One region of the Moritella viscosa genome, then DNA from elsewhere that is predicted to be linked to it. Evidence: predicted binding sites of a transcription regulator. Region 1 holds the regulator's gene; the other holds the start of a gene.
What was found. The regulator LexA, encoded in region 1, represses DNA repair genes until DNA is damaged. The targets are predictions, from matches to a motif close to TACTGTATNNNNATACAGTA.
Positions count from the first base shown of each region.

Region 1 (7,626 bases):
AAATTCTGGCGCACTCACACCGTTTAGCGATGATAAACGTTCGGCAATTAACTGACTACGATCTTCGAGCTGGCTCTTTTCAATGACTTGGTTATGCTCTAATACGGTCAGTACAATCGCATAACGTTGTAGTGTTTCTTGGATGCTTGCAGCAAGTAGTCTCAGTGACATTAAGTGTTCGTTAACCGGTATAATGACACTGTCACTATTGACGATTAACCCCTGTGTCTGCATCTCAATTAACGTATCAGTGATACAATCATCTAATTCATGGTCTGAATATTTCAAGTATAATTCCGCTTTAATTAACGGGTAAAGCTGACGAACTTTAGCGTTAATTTCATCTACGTTTGTCTGTGGCTTTTCAGTCACAATTGCTGCAATTAATGACGGCAGTGCAAACAGGTGCAAAATATTGTTACGGTAGAAGGTTAATAGTACGGCTTGCTCGTATGACATCGATAGCATTTGTCCTAAGCTATCTTCACGTACGGTGAACTTTTTCAGTGAGATTGCTTGATCTACGATTTCTTCTGCACTGTTTTCAGGCAAGGTACTGAATTCACTATACGGGTTATTACGCAGTAGTTTTAAGTAACTATCAATTTGTTGAACTAAAATTTCTCGGCTTAAAGCTTTATGTGGGGCTGCGTGTAGAATCAATGCGCAAATAGTTAAGGCATTTACCGCAGCGGCACTATTGATATTCACCATCACCTGATTTGCAAGGTCACGTGTTGTTTGATTTAACCATTCAGGCTGTTCTTCAACCGGCATATTCATGTCATCACGCCAGTTTTCAACGTGCTTATTTAAATATTGGTTAAGGTTGATCGGTTCACCAAAGTTAACAAATGCTTGGCCGTAATTTTTAAGCTTTTTGGCGATCCCAAATACTTGGAATAGACTTTCTTTCTTTTTGTTAGCCCCGGATAATTCTTTTACGTAGGTGCTTACTTCCATTACATGATCGTAGCCTAGATATACCGGCACTAACGTAATTGGTCGGCTTTGCTCTCTTAACATCGCTTGTAAGGTCATGTTAAGCATACCTGTTTTTGGCGGTAATAAGCGTCCTGTACGGCTGCGGCCACCTTCGGTAAAGAACTCAACAGAATAGCCTTTCGAGAATAACAAACTTAGATATTCTCTAAAGATAGTTGCGTAAAGTTTATTGCCTTTAAACGTCCGGCGTAAAAAGAATGCACCACCACGACGGAACATAGGGCCTGCAGGGAAGAAGTTAAGATTAATACCAGCGGCAATGTGTGGAGGGATCAAACCTTCATTGTAAATCACATAAGAAATAAGTAAGTAATCCATGTGGCTACGATGACAAGGCATAAAGACAATTTCATGGCCATCAGCAGCAAGTTTACGCACTTGTTCTGCGTTATTTACCTTGATCCCACTGTAGATTTTATTCCATAACCAGCCCAGAAAATTACTGGTGTTTTTGACTAGTTTATAAGAAAAATCACTGACAATTTCATCAATATAATCATTGGCACGTTTCTCCGCCTTTTTCGCTGAAATATTATGTTCTGCGATTTCAATTTGGATGGCTTTTTTAACTTCTGGATTACGTAGCAGTTGCTCAAATAGTTGATAGCGATTCGGTAGTTTAGGACCTGAGGCTGCTAATTTCTGACGACTGAAGTGGATTTTGGCGACACGAATTAATTTTTGCGCCAGTTTTTCATCAGTGCCATGCTGATCGGCCATGAAACGTAGTGATACAGGTTTATTAAAACGGACTAAGTTATCTTTGCGATTAAGACCCACAATGATTGTTTTACGTAAACGGCTTGGTGAAATACTGTTTGCTAATGACAGTAGTGGTATTTGACCTTCTTTACCGGGTGCGCGTCCCCAGAACAATGCCACTGGCATTAACTGAATATCAAGGGCTTTATCATCTTTGTGTAAACGTAATAGCTGTTGAAATTCGTCAAAAAATACGTCGGTATCTTTTACTCGGCCGAAGAGTGGCGCTGGGTTATCTAAGCAAACATAACTGGGAATAATGACCCCGTTAACTTTGATTGGTGTTAGCGGATCGGGCAACCCTAGCTCTTTACAAGCTCGTTGTAATGCAACGAGATCGGTCATCGATTTAGTTTTTAAAGCGTAAACAATAGGACGTGCTAAATCTAGATTTAACGCATCAACGGGGTTATCTGGTACGTACTGAGATTTAACTAAGCCGTTAACGAAACTTCGACTTAACATTGACGGTGTTTGTTGCATAGGTGTTATCATTCTGTTATTTAAAGTGCGAGAGTGCTTACTTCAATAATATCAGATGTGTAGCCATAAATCTGTGTTTCAGCGCCAGCAAACGATTAATTCATTATTATCCAGATATACCCAAGGCTTATATTGCAAACTTGATAATACTGTATATAATTACAAGAAACTGTATATAAAACCAGTTAGGGTTCATGATGAAAGCATTGACACAAAGACAAGCAGAAGTATTTGAATTAGTTAAACAACATATTAAAAATACTGGTATGCCACCTACCCGAGCTGAAATTGCTAAGGAACTTGGTTTCCGTTCACCTAATGCTGCAGAAGAGCATTTAAAGGCATTAGCACGAAAGGGCCATATCGAAATTCTTGCGGGTACTTCTCGCGGTATTCGTTTGTTGGTTGATGCTGACGAAGCCAGTAATGACAGTGGTTTACCTTTAATTGGGCAGGTTGCCGCCGGTGAGCCAATTTTAGCGCAAGAACATATTGAAGCACACTATAATGTTGACCCTTCAATGTTTACGCCAACGGCAGATTTTTTACTGCGTGTACGTGGTGAAAGTATGCGTAATATAGGGATTATGGATGGCGATTTATTAGCTGTACATAAAACTAAAAATATCAGTAAAGGCCAAGTTGTTGTTGCACGTGTTGACGATGAAGTTACTGTTAAGCGTTTTGAACAGCAGGACAATGAAATTTTACTGCATCCTGAAAATGACGAAATGAGCACAATTCGTGTTGATTTAAATTTCCAAAGTTTTGATATTGAAGGTGTCGCAGTCGGCATTATTCGTAATACCGATTGGATGTAATCACACCTTATTACCCATCGTACTTGAAGATAGATAGTTAATAACCCTATTATTGACTATCTATCTATCTATCTATCTATCTATCTATCCTTCTTTACCCGATCACCATATTGAAATTTAGACATAATTTTCAAATCTTGCTTTAACATCACAGTTCTGATCATCTTCTGCTTATTTATTTAATCCTTTTCTATACTCATGATTGGTTAGAAAAACAATTAAGTTTGTTTGATGATACGTTAGCGTAAATATAGGACTCGTTATTATGGAACAGCACTCTATTGCCGTGGATTTAGGTGAGAAGATTGATATTGCATCGATCACGGACCTCAAAGCTACACTCGATAAGCTTCCTCTTAACATTCACTCTCAAGTACTTGATGCGCGTAATGTTACTCATATAGACAGTTCCTCTTGCCAGCTTTTTTATGCTTATGCTCAGCATTTAATGAAACATAACACGACCCTTGTCTTTCTATCACCGTCCGATAAATTTATTACCGTTGTTAAAGCGCTGGGGTTTGAATCTTATTTTAATTACGTATCAGTATGAGGTGTTCTAATGAAACGAATATTAGCTGTCGATGACTCGGTATCCATTCGTGAAATGGTTCAATTCACCCTAAAACAGGCTGGTTATCATGTGGATGCCGCTGTTGATGGTGTGGATGGATTAGAAAAAGCTAAAACGGGACACTTTGATCTTATAATTTCTGATATCAATATGCCTCGTATGGACGGAATTAGCTTAATTAGGCAACTACGTAATGAACAAACTTATAAATTTACCCCTATCTTAATGTTAACCACCGAATCGGGCAGTGACAAAAAGATGGATGGTAAATCTGCTGGCGCGACAGGTTGGATAGTGAAACCCTTTAACCCTGAAAAACTCATTGCTACCGTGCAAAAAGTATTGGGGTAAGAATGGATATCGATCTTAAACAATTCCAGAATGTATTTATTGAAGAATGTGTCGAAGGGTTAGAGGTGATGGAAGCCGAACTGCTAAAGTTATCTCCTGGCTCAGTTGATAGCGAAGTCATTAATACTATTTTTCGAGTCGCTCATTCCATCAAAGGAGGGGCGGGCACATTTGGTTTTAATGAACTCACTGAATTTACCCATGTCGCAGAAACATTACTTGATGATTTGCGTGCAGGAAAATTAGTCCTTATTGACAGGCATATTAGTCTGTTTTTACAAACTGTTGATTGTTTAAGAGAGTGGATCCAACTATTAGCCTGTGATTCAGAATCAATCCCTAATAGTGCAGAAGAGATTAAATGTAAATATAACCAATTGTTACAATTAGATATAAATCAACAAGCATTATCGAATGATAATGAAAGGCCTGTTACTGAGTCTGCTAAGTTGGCTGTTAGTGCACGAGATTATAGCTTTTGGTTAATTAACTTTATTCCGGGCCAGGATATTTTAAAGCAAGGCAATGAGCCTCGTTTAATCTTTGCTGAATTACAGGATATGGGTGAGTTAAAAGTAACCCCTAAGATTACCGAACTCCCATTATGGCAGGCGTTATTACCAGAAGATATTTATGTTAGCTGGGAACTAGAATTAATTAGCGACATCAGTGAGTCGCAAATAAAAGAAGCATTTGAGTGGGTTGAAGATGACTCAAAAATTACCATTATACATTCCAATACTCTCCCTCACTCCAAGGCTGAATGTCTTAATACAGATTATTGTTTGGCTGACCCCGAAATAACCCAAGTTGTATCGAAAACAATAACAAATAAACCCTCGACTGAAAGAAATTCAATTCGGGTATCAATTGATAAAGTTGATGCGTTAATTAACATGGTTGGTGAACTCGTGATCACTCAAGCGATGCTTAGTGAGCTTGGTCATAATTTTTCTGCTGAGAAACTACCAGAATTAAAAAAAGGCCTTGTTCAGTTATCTCAACATACCCGTGAGATGCAAGATAGTGTGATGAAAATTAGAATGCTGCCGATCCAATTTGCCCTTAATCGTATACCTAGAATGGTAAGAGATCTAAGTGAGAAATTAGGTAAAAACGTACTGCTTAGGATGCAAGGTGAAGAGACGGAGCTAGATAAAATTATGCTTGAAAAACTTACTGATCCAATTATACATCTCGTTCGTAACGCTTTAGATCATGGCATTGAAACCATCGAAGAACGTAAATGTGCCGGTAAAAGTGACGTTGCTTGTCTGGGGATCACAGCATTTCATCAAGGTGGCGAAATTATTATTGAGATCCGCGATGATGGTCGAGGGTTAAACAGATCGAAAATCCATGCCAAAGCGATTGAAAAAGGCATTACTAATCAAGATCAGCATTATAGTCATAGTCAGATTGATGAGTTAATTTTTATGCCAGGATTTTCAACCATCGAAACGATCAGCGACATTTCTGGTCGTGGTGTCGGCATGGACGTGGTGAAGAAAAATATTGAATCGCTTGGTGGTGATATTAAAGTTGAGTCTCATGATGGAGAGGGCTGTCTATTTTCGATTTGCTTACCATTAACGCTCTCTATTATGGATGGTCAATTAATAGAAATAGGTAATAAAACGTATATCTTACCTATTATGTCAATTATTGAGTCACTGCAACTGAAAGATGGCATGGTGACTAAGTTGGCGGACCAAACTGAGGTCTTTAAATTACGCGATGAATTTATTCCTATTATTCGACTTTACCAAGTACTAAACCATGAAACTAGCTTAGGGTGTATTACCGATGGACTATTAGTTGTTGTTGAACATGGCAATAATAAATATGGTTTATTAGTTGATGATTTGGCAGCGCAACAGCAAGTGGTGATTAAAAATTTAGAAGACAATTTTATGAAAGTGAGCTGTGTATCCGGCGCTACTATTTTAGGTAACGGAACGGTTGCTTTAATTTTAGATATTGCTGATATGGTTAAAAAAGTCACGAATGAACGACGCCAAATACAAGGCCTGCGGGCACATGTTGCTGCTTAAATAGGAGATATGGATATGGAATACAGTATGCTGGCGGACATTGACACAGGTGAACAATCCTCTCAATTTTTGACATTCATAATGGCAGATGAAGAATATGGCGTCGAAATATTAGATGTACAAGAGATCCGTGGTTGGGAACCTTGTACCGAGATCCCCAATATGCCGCAGTATGTGAAAGGGGTGATTAATTTACGTGGCACTATCGTTCCTATCGTAGATTTACGACAAAAGTTTGGTTTTAATAATATTAAATACATCACTACGACAGTTGTTATTGTCGTTAAAGTATTAGTAGAAGATAAATCAAAAACAATGGGGTTGGTTGTCGATGCTGTCTCTGATGTACATACGATTGCACATAGTGATATAAATTTACCACCACAATTAGGTTTGGATACTGGACCAAGAGTGATTCGAGGACTTGTATCAATTCGCGATAAAATGGTGGTGTTATTAAGCTCCAGTTTGTTATTAGACCTGAATCAATTCCAAAATATTGAACAAATTAATGAGCATAAAACGCAACAACCTATGGCAACGAATGACTAATGCCGCAGTTTTGTGCTGATACTCATCGCTATCCATTTAGTATTATGAGCATGCAGGATGCGGAATTTAAGTATTTAGCCCAGCTTGCTCTTCATCAGTGCGGTATTGTACTTGGTGAGTCCAAGCGAGATATGCTTTATGGTCGGGTAATGAAAAGGATTCGGTATCTCAGGCTAAATAGTTTTTCTGCTTATTGTCAGTTATTGCAAGATAGCTGCAGTGGGGAACAGAGTGAGTTTATTAATGCGATCACGACAAATTTAACCGCTTTCTTTCGTGAGAAGCATCATTTTGACTTTTTACAGCAAGTAGCGTTACCTGACTGTAAACGGCACAACGCAAACAAAAAACTTAGAATATGGTCTGCAGGATGTTCGACAGGCCAAGAGCCATATTCAATCGCCATGAGTATTGAAAACAACTTGCTGCATTGGGATACAAAAATATTAGCAACAGATTTAGATAGTGATGTGTTATCTCATGCTCAACATGGCATTTACGATGATCTTGCGGGCATACCTATTTCCTATCGTACTCGGTATTGTTCAGATATCAAAAAATATCATCAGTATGTTATGGATGACAAAGTGAAAGATATTATTACGTTCAAACAACTAAATTTACTCGCTAAATGGCCAATGACGGGTCTTTTTGATGTGATATTTTGTCGTAATGTCTTAATTTACTTTAATGATGAAACGAAGAGAAAACTCATTCAACGGTTTTATTCACTACTTAAGCCGGGTGGCTATCTTTTTATTGGTCATTCTGAAAGCTTACAAGGCTTTAACACTCACTTTACGCTTGTTGGTCAAACGGTTTATCAACGTTAAGACTGCTGTCTCTTTATTATTTAAACTGTGCCATAGGGATCTCTTTTATGCAGAAAATAAAAGTGCTTGTTGTCGATGACTCTGCATTAATGAGAAAAATATTAGAGACATTATTACGTTTAGACCCACTGATTGACGTTGTTGGTAGTGCTGTTGACCCTTTTGATGCCCGTGAAAAAATAAAGAAAATA
Region 1 covers NZ_FPLG01000097.1:94,347-101,972, forward strand. The annotation lists gene plsB (glycerol-3-phosphate 1-O-acyltransferase PlsB) at 1-2,250, opposite strand, end outside; gene lexA (transcriptional repressor LexA) at 2,448-3,071, shown strand; gene BT797_RS14660 (STAS domain-containing protein) at 3,337-3,624, shown strand; gene BT797_RS14665 (response regulator) at 3,634-3,996, shown strand; gene BT797_RS14670 (chemotaxis protein CheA) at 3,999-6,050, shown strand; gene BT797_RS14675 (chemotaxis protein CheW) at 6,066-6,602, shown strand; gene BT797_RS14680 (CheR family methyltransferase) at 6,602-7,435, shown strand; gene BT797_RS14685 (protein-glutamate methylesterase/protein-glutamine glutaminase) at 7,483-7,626, shown strand, end outside.

Region 2 (7,626 bases), on a different contig from region 1:
GTACCAGGGCCTGCGACACCATCATAGAAACCGATAATATAACCTTGTAAGCCCTGTTTTTTATGCAGTGCTCGATTATCATCGGGTAGGGTTTCACCTGTGTATTCTTGGGTTTTACTAAAGATGGAATAGATAGCCGTAAAGATAATAATGACAGGCAATAATTTCTCTAACCAAGCGGTGCTGATGACGCTGACCACTAAGGTTCCACATATGGCACCGATGGCTGTAAACAGGAATGATCGCCACCAAAATTTGGGGTTAAATAAACGCTTCTTATAGAAGGTAATTGCTGCTGCACATGAACCAAAACTGGCAGCCAATTTATTGGTACCTAATGCAAGGTGTGGGGGTAAACCTGCACTGAGTAATGCGGGTACTGTTAACAAACCACCACCGCCAGCAATAGCGTCAATGAAACCAGCAGCCAGTGCAACGCTGCATAAAATTATAAAAACCGAAGGTTCTAAACCAAGCTCTAATATCAAAATTCTATATTTCTTTTATAAGGGGGAAGCGAATTAAGTAATGCTGGTCCATAGCGTTTACTAACAACTCGACGATCAAGTAGCGTGATTCTACCAGAATCTTTCTCTTTTCTCAGTAATCGGCCACAAGATTGGATCAATTTTTTACTGGCTTCGGGAACTGAGACCTGCATGAATGGATTCCCACCGGATTTAGTGATCCATTCTGATTGTGCTTCTTCAACGGGTGAGGTCGGTACTGAGAAAGGGATTTTAGTGATAATTAGATTTGTTAATAAATCACCAGGTAGATCAAGACCTTCAGATAAGCTGCTGGTTCCAAATAAGATACTGGTTTTATTTGCTTTCACGTTTTCTGCATGTTTTTGTAATTGTTCGGCACGTGAACTTTCTTTTTGTACCAATAGCTCTAATTTTGTTGTATTACGAATAATTTCAGCGACTTGATTCATTTGTCGGTACGAACTAAATAACACCAACGATGCTTTTTTGTCCGGCAGTAAACTTGGGAGTTTTTCTGCTAATAACTCAGTGAAACCGTGCTCATTTGGTGCTAGTGCTAAATTAGGTATATACAGCTCAGCTTGTTCAAACTCAAACGGTGAGTCGAGTTGCAGGTGCTGCGTAGATGCATCGTTTAATAAGCCGACTTGGCGGCGGAAATAATTAAAATTACCGAGTGAGGTTAGTGTTGCAGAGGTCAAGATTGCAGCGCCACATTGCGACCACAACATGTGTTCTAGTTTACTATCAACATCAATTAAGCTGGCAGCAAAGATATGATCGTCTTGGCGACTACCACTTTTCTCTACCCATTTTGCCAGCGGAGTGCCTTTTGTTTCTTTAATCAACATATTCCACACTTGATGCAGATTCTCGATGCGCTGTAAGTAAAAACCGACTTCTGCAATGAGTTTATTTGCTTTAACTTGTGGCAGCTGATCTTGTTTTACTTGTTCGGCAAGAATATCAACAATTTTTGCTGTTTGGCTAACGCCACGTTTGGTTTCGTGATTCATGTTTGCTGCCAGTTCTGCCAACGCTTCAGGTAGTTCACCATCAGCAAAACGCCAAGAATCATCACTAAATTGGCGATCGTTAGCGGACATTAAACTGTGGATCTTGGTGAGTTCTTTACTGATGGTATTAATTGAACTGAGCAGTTTTGTGACCGGATCGGATATCTCACTTGATGCGATAGCTTGCGTGAGTTGGCGCATTGATACTGCCATGGTTTGTAACCAAGCTTTTGCGCCAAGCACCGACGCATGCGCTGACGAGAAATCACGGGTAATGCGTGGTAAATGATGGGCTTCATCGAGTACGTAATAACAGTCTTCTGGTTTTGGTAAAATAATACCACCACCAAGCTCTAAATCGGCTAGTAACAATGCGTGATTTACAATGAGTACGTCACATTGGTCTAAGGCTTCACGTGCTTTATGAAAAGGGCAATTCCGGTGTGCACTAAATGATTTACTGCAACTGTGGCGATCTGAAACAACTAATTGCCAGATATCATCCGGGATCTGGGTTGGCCAGCTGTCGATATCCCCCTTCCATTTACCTGCGGCGTAAGCAGTAAATAAGCGCTTGATAAGTTGTAAATCGCGTTTTTTAGGGATTGTGGCTAAATCAGCTAACAGCTCTATTTGATCGTCTGCTTGTGCAAGCATAGCAAGTTTTTGCTCACAGCAATAACGCTGACGACCTTTTACTAATGCAAACTCAAATTTAAGCCCTGACTGGCGGCGGAAGAAAGGCAGTTCTTTGTGCAAAAGCTGCTCTTGTAATGCAATGGTGGCTGTTGAAATGACTAGGGTCTTTTTCGCTTCGGTAGCGAGTGGGATCCCTGCAATCAAATAAGCTAATGATTTACCTGTACCAGTGCCTGCTTCGGCAATAATCAACCGACGATTTTTATCAAAGTTACCGGCGAGGGTTTTTGCCATTTCAGCCACAAGGATATTTTGTGATTTACGGACTGCAAAGTCAGGTAGTGAATCGCGGATGTTCTGATAGACATCACGGATAGCTTGTTTACTCTTATCTGAAAGCATGTTTACTCTTATCTGAAGCATACTCACGTTTATCTGCAAGCACGATTTAAAGCCAAGGTCATTAGGATTGTATTTTAGCGTAATTATACCGTCTGTATAGATATTAAGTAGGGGAACACTGATAAAATCCCAGTAGTTTATAAAAATATCGACTAGCTGCTTGATTACCACTGACAAAACTGACAAATTAGAGGCTGAAAATTTACGTTTCGTTTTATATGATGGCGTTGTTATTCATACGTTGTAGTGCAAAGGCATTCATATAACCAAATTTGTTAGTATTACAGTATTGTTAGGGTTATTACTTGATCGCTATACTTGGGTTATACTGCAAAATTACAATATTGGCAGTCGATACGTTTAACGGATACAAATAATAGCCATGTCTCAGGTAATAACCGCAATGGCACTGATAAATTGATGAATATTCATAGCATTAAACTAAATGATAGTGAACTAAACTTATCTAGCGCTTAAGTGTTTTCTTATCCCTGTATTTACTTATTTATAATGACATAAGGTTTCTTTGAACATGTTAGAAAATGGCAAAAAACACATTTTAATTGTTGAAGATGATTTAGAAATTTGTCGTCTTCTCAACATGTTTTTACGCACTAAAGGGTACCAAGTATCACTCAGTAATAGTGGTACAGAGGGACTTGCAGATATAGCCAGATTGCAGCCTGATCTCGTGGTATTAGATATAATGATGCCGGGTATGAATGGGATTGAAGTGTGTAAGCAAAGTCGTGAGATTTATACTGGGCCTATTATTATGCTTACTGCTTGCAGTGAAGAAATATCTGAGATCGCAGCGTTAGATACGGGTGCTGATGGTTATTTACATAAACCGTTACGACCGCATATTTTACTCTCTCATATTGAAGCATTGTTACGCCGCGAAAGCAGAAGTAAGAAAAGTGATAATGCGTTAAGTCATACCGGTACGTTAACGATAGATACATTGAAGCGTTTGGTTACCCGTGATAATGAAGAAATTATCTTAACCGGTGCCGAATATGAAATGTTGGAATATTTAGCAAAACAAGCGGGAACAATCATTAGTCGTGATGAGTGTTACAAAGCGTTAAAAGGGGTTGAATTTGATGGTTTGGATAGAGCACTAGATATGCGCTTATCCAGTTTACGTAAAAAGATAAAAGATGATGTCGCCCCGTACCAAATAATTAAAACAATCCGTTGTAAGGGTTACCTATTTGTTAAGCAATAATATATTTACGAATCTTAATCGAATAATAAACCGTAATACGGCCAATACGCTTTTTTTTAAGCTGTATATCAGTATTACCGCTGCGATTATCGGTAGCATTGTCATTGTTTCGATATTCATGGATTACTACGACGATAATCTTGATGATGTTGGATTTGTGCACAATGCTAGCTTTGCCGCCACATTACTCGATGATTTTATCGAAGATACTGATCGTTGGAATATGGAAGTCGACTTATTGAGTCGATTTACCGGATTTACTATTGAAAAGATCTCGGTGAAAAACGCATTGGCGTATCATCAAAAGCATGAGATGTTGGACAAAATTGATATAAAGCAAAATAAAAACTATCCAGCACTACCAGCTGGGATTGGTAAATGGGGCGTATATGTATACCGGCATGAAGAAGAAAGTGGACGCCTTGCAGTGATCCTTCCACATCATGAAGGGCTATTGCTTATTATTGACCGTTTAGAAGAGGCTTATCCGATGGATGGTCCAGAATATTGGATGGATGATCCAGAAGATTGGATGGATGAGGATGATTATATAACACTATTTCTACTCGGTTTTATCTTTTTTAGTATCGCATTAGTGTTGTATTCCTCAGTAAAAACCATATCGGATCATGTTTATCGCTTGAGCTCTGCGAGTTTAGCATTAGCAAATGGGCAGCTTGATACGCGAGTTGACGATAAAATACCAGCCCCGTTAAACCAGATGGCTGCAAGTTTTAATGAGATGGCGATATCTTTGCAGTACTCACAGCATCAGCAACAAGTTATGGCGAATGCTATTGCGCATGAATTACGCACCCCGTTAACGCGAATTCAATTAGTGATGGGGTTATTAAGTGATGAAAAACATAGCCCATATACGACTGAATTACACAGTGATTTAAGTCGTTACACGGTTGAAATGGAAGCATTGGCCAATGATATTTTGATGTTGCAAACGATTGAACATAAACCTTCTTCTGCACATCAAATTATCGACTTAAGTGAGTTGATGCAATCACGTGAAGTTGAGTTTCAACGCCAATATCCTCATGTATCGCTTTCTTCTGATATTGATACGGTTAAGGTCGATGCAAATTCTCGTTACCTGCAACTTATTGTGGATAACTTGGTAAAAAATGCGTGTTTATATGCGGATTCAACCGTCAAGCTTAGTCTGAAAAATGATCCTGAGTATTTTAGTATTGTTGTTGAAGATGATGGAGACGGTATTTCGCCACTACAACGAGAGCAAGTATTGGATGCTTTTACGCGCTTAGATAACAGCCGAAGTCGTCAAACGGGTGGTTTTGGCTTAGGTTTAGCGATTGTAAATACGATTGTAAAAACGATGAAGGCTGATATTGATATTGACACCAGTGAGTTGGGTGGCGCTATGTTTGTAGTTAGGTTTAGGCACGTAGTTTAATTTGAGATTGTGATTTAAAGAGCCTTACACAAGCTTACAGAGGCTTAAAGTTTAGCAGCTCTTTGTTTTATATAATAATGTGATTATTTATCCATTATGTAACGAAGAGGTTTAAATGCAAAGGTTTGTTAGTATCGCTGTATTGGTCGGGCTATTGCTCACTGGCTGTAATAGTTCGGATGAGAATAGTTCGGATGAGAATAGTTCAAGTGATTCATATATAGTACCGACTAAGTTCGGTCCAACTGTAGCGGGTTTATTTGATCGTTATACTTGGATTAAAGCACCCAACGGTAAAGCTATTCATATTTTTTCACAGCCTAAGGTGTCTGTAGCGCAATTGCTTAAAGCACGAAATACCCTCGAGTTTTTTTTGACTAACACGGTATCAACGAATAAAAAACTTATCACCAATAGCATGGCTGATAGGGGGGCAACATTATTCATATTTGATGATGAAGAGGCTATGGAGATCGCTTTATCTAATGAAGCATTTGTTGAAGATGCTATTGCTAAAAACCCTCAGGCCCTTTATGCGACGGAAATATTTGTTGAGGGTGATAGTAACTATTTAGCAGACTCACCGGCTGGACGTGATGCAACCTTTGAAGAAGTATTACACTTCACTCAAGCGCAAGGTATTGCTCCTGTTATGAAAGATTTTCGAAAACGAATTGCAGAACAAGCTGATCGAGCAATAGAGGCCAATGTGTGGAATCCTACAGAGGTACAGCTCGAAGAGTGGAAGGAAGAAGGTGATGAGGTCACTGGCTATACCACCTCCCACGAATACTTTGCTGCAATCGTAGAAGCATATTATGGGATGTGGGAAAACGGGACAAAAGGCATGGATGGCTATATTGGTTACTCTCGTGTCTTACAAGCAGAAAATGATAAAGAAGGACTGAAAATCGTTACATCATTCTTACCTAAATTTATTCCAACAACAATGGATATTGATCCTAGTTTTGCAGCTGATAGTACTTTCCATATGAGTTACGATGCAGGCTTGGCTTATACCACAAAATCACAATACTTGATGTCAGTACGTTTGACGGGCACAAATAACAGCAATGTCTCAGGTAATGCTCAAGATAATTTATTGATGGGTAATGAGGGTGATAACAAGATTGATGGTAAAGGTGGTATTAATACGTATAAAGTTAATGGTTTACGAGTTGAGTTTATAGTTACGCCTCATGGTGGTGCTTACTTGGTGCAGGATAAAGATAATGCTCGTAATGGTGCAGATACTTTGAGTAATATTAAGTATATCCAGTTTAATGATGAGAAAATCGATCTTAGTAAGTTATAAATATTTGACCATTTCTGTACTTTAGCTTAAGTAATTAAATGAAAATGACGACAAATGGAATTTGTCGTCATTTATCTAACTTATTACATCGTTACTTATACGGTACGTAATTCACGACGTAAAATTTTCCCCACGGCTGTTTTTGGTAATTCATCAATAAATACAATCTGCTTAGGTACTTTATATGCGGTTAAGAAAGTTTTACAGTGTGAAATAACATCTTCTTCAGCAAGATCTTGGTTTTGTTGTGATTTGACGATAAATGCCTTCACTGCTTCACCTGTTTTTTCCAGTGGTACGCCAATTACAGCCGCTTCTTGGATCCCTGCGTGATTAGATAAAATCTCTTCGACTTCATTAGGGTATACATTAAAACCCGACACAATGATCATGTCTTTTTTACGGTCAACTATTTTGTAATACCCATTATCAAGTCGCTCGGCAATATCACCCGTTTTGAAGTAACCATCTGTTGTCATTACTTCTGCCGTTGCATTATCACTGCGCCAGTATCCTTGCATTACCTGTGGACCGCGAACGGCTAATTCACCAGCCTCTCCAGGCACTACTTCTTTATCACTTTCATCAAGCAGTTTAATTTCAGTCCCTGGAACAGCAGATCCAATCGAACCAATCAAAGTTTGCCCTGGTAGGTTAAAAGTAACGACCGGGGCAGTTTCAGATAATCCATAGCCTTCACAGATATCGCATCCGGTTACTTCTTTCCATAGCTTAGCGGTTGAGCTTGTTAATGCTGTACCACCAGAAGTTGTAATTCTTAATTGACTGAAGTCGAGCTCTCTAAATTCAGGAAGAGAACATAAGCCTACAAATAAAGTATTAAGACCAGAAATAGCAGTGAATTTGATGGTCTTAATTGAATTAATAAAACCAACCATGTCACGTGGATTTGGAATCAATACTGAGTGAGCGCCAGTGCTGAAGTACAGTAGCAGGGTGATATTAAATGCGTAAATATGATAAAGCGGGAGTGGTGATACAAGAATTTCTTCACCTTCGGTAATCAAGCAGGCTAAACGATCCTTCGTTTGAAATGTATTACTTAATACATTGCTGTGACTTAGCATTGCGCCTTTTGATAAACC
Region 2 covers NZ_FPLG01000035.1:5,887-13,512, forward strand. The annotation lists gene BT797_RS05330 (sulfite exporter TauE/SafE family protein) at 1-485, opposite strand, end outside; gene dinG (ATP-dependent DNA helicase DinG) at 485-2,548, opposite strand; gene BT797_RS05340 (response regulator transcription factor) at 3,081-3,779, shown strand; gene BT797_RS05345 (ATP-binding protein) at 3,766-5,205, shown strand; gene BT797_RS05350 (SDR family oxidoreductase) at 5,321-6,520, shown strand; gene BT797_RS05355 (AMP-binding protein) at 6,616-7,626, opposite strand, start outside.
Region 2: the regulator LexA is predicted to act here: its motif matches at 2,639-2,658, upstream of dinG (ATP-dependent DNA helicase DinG).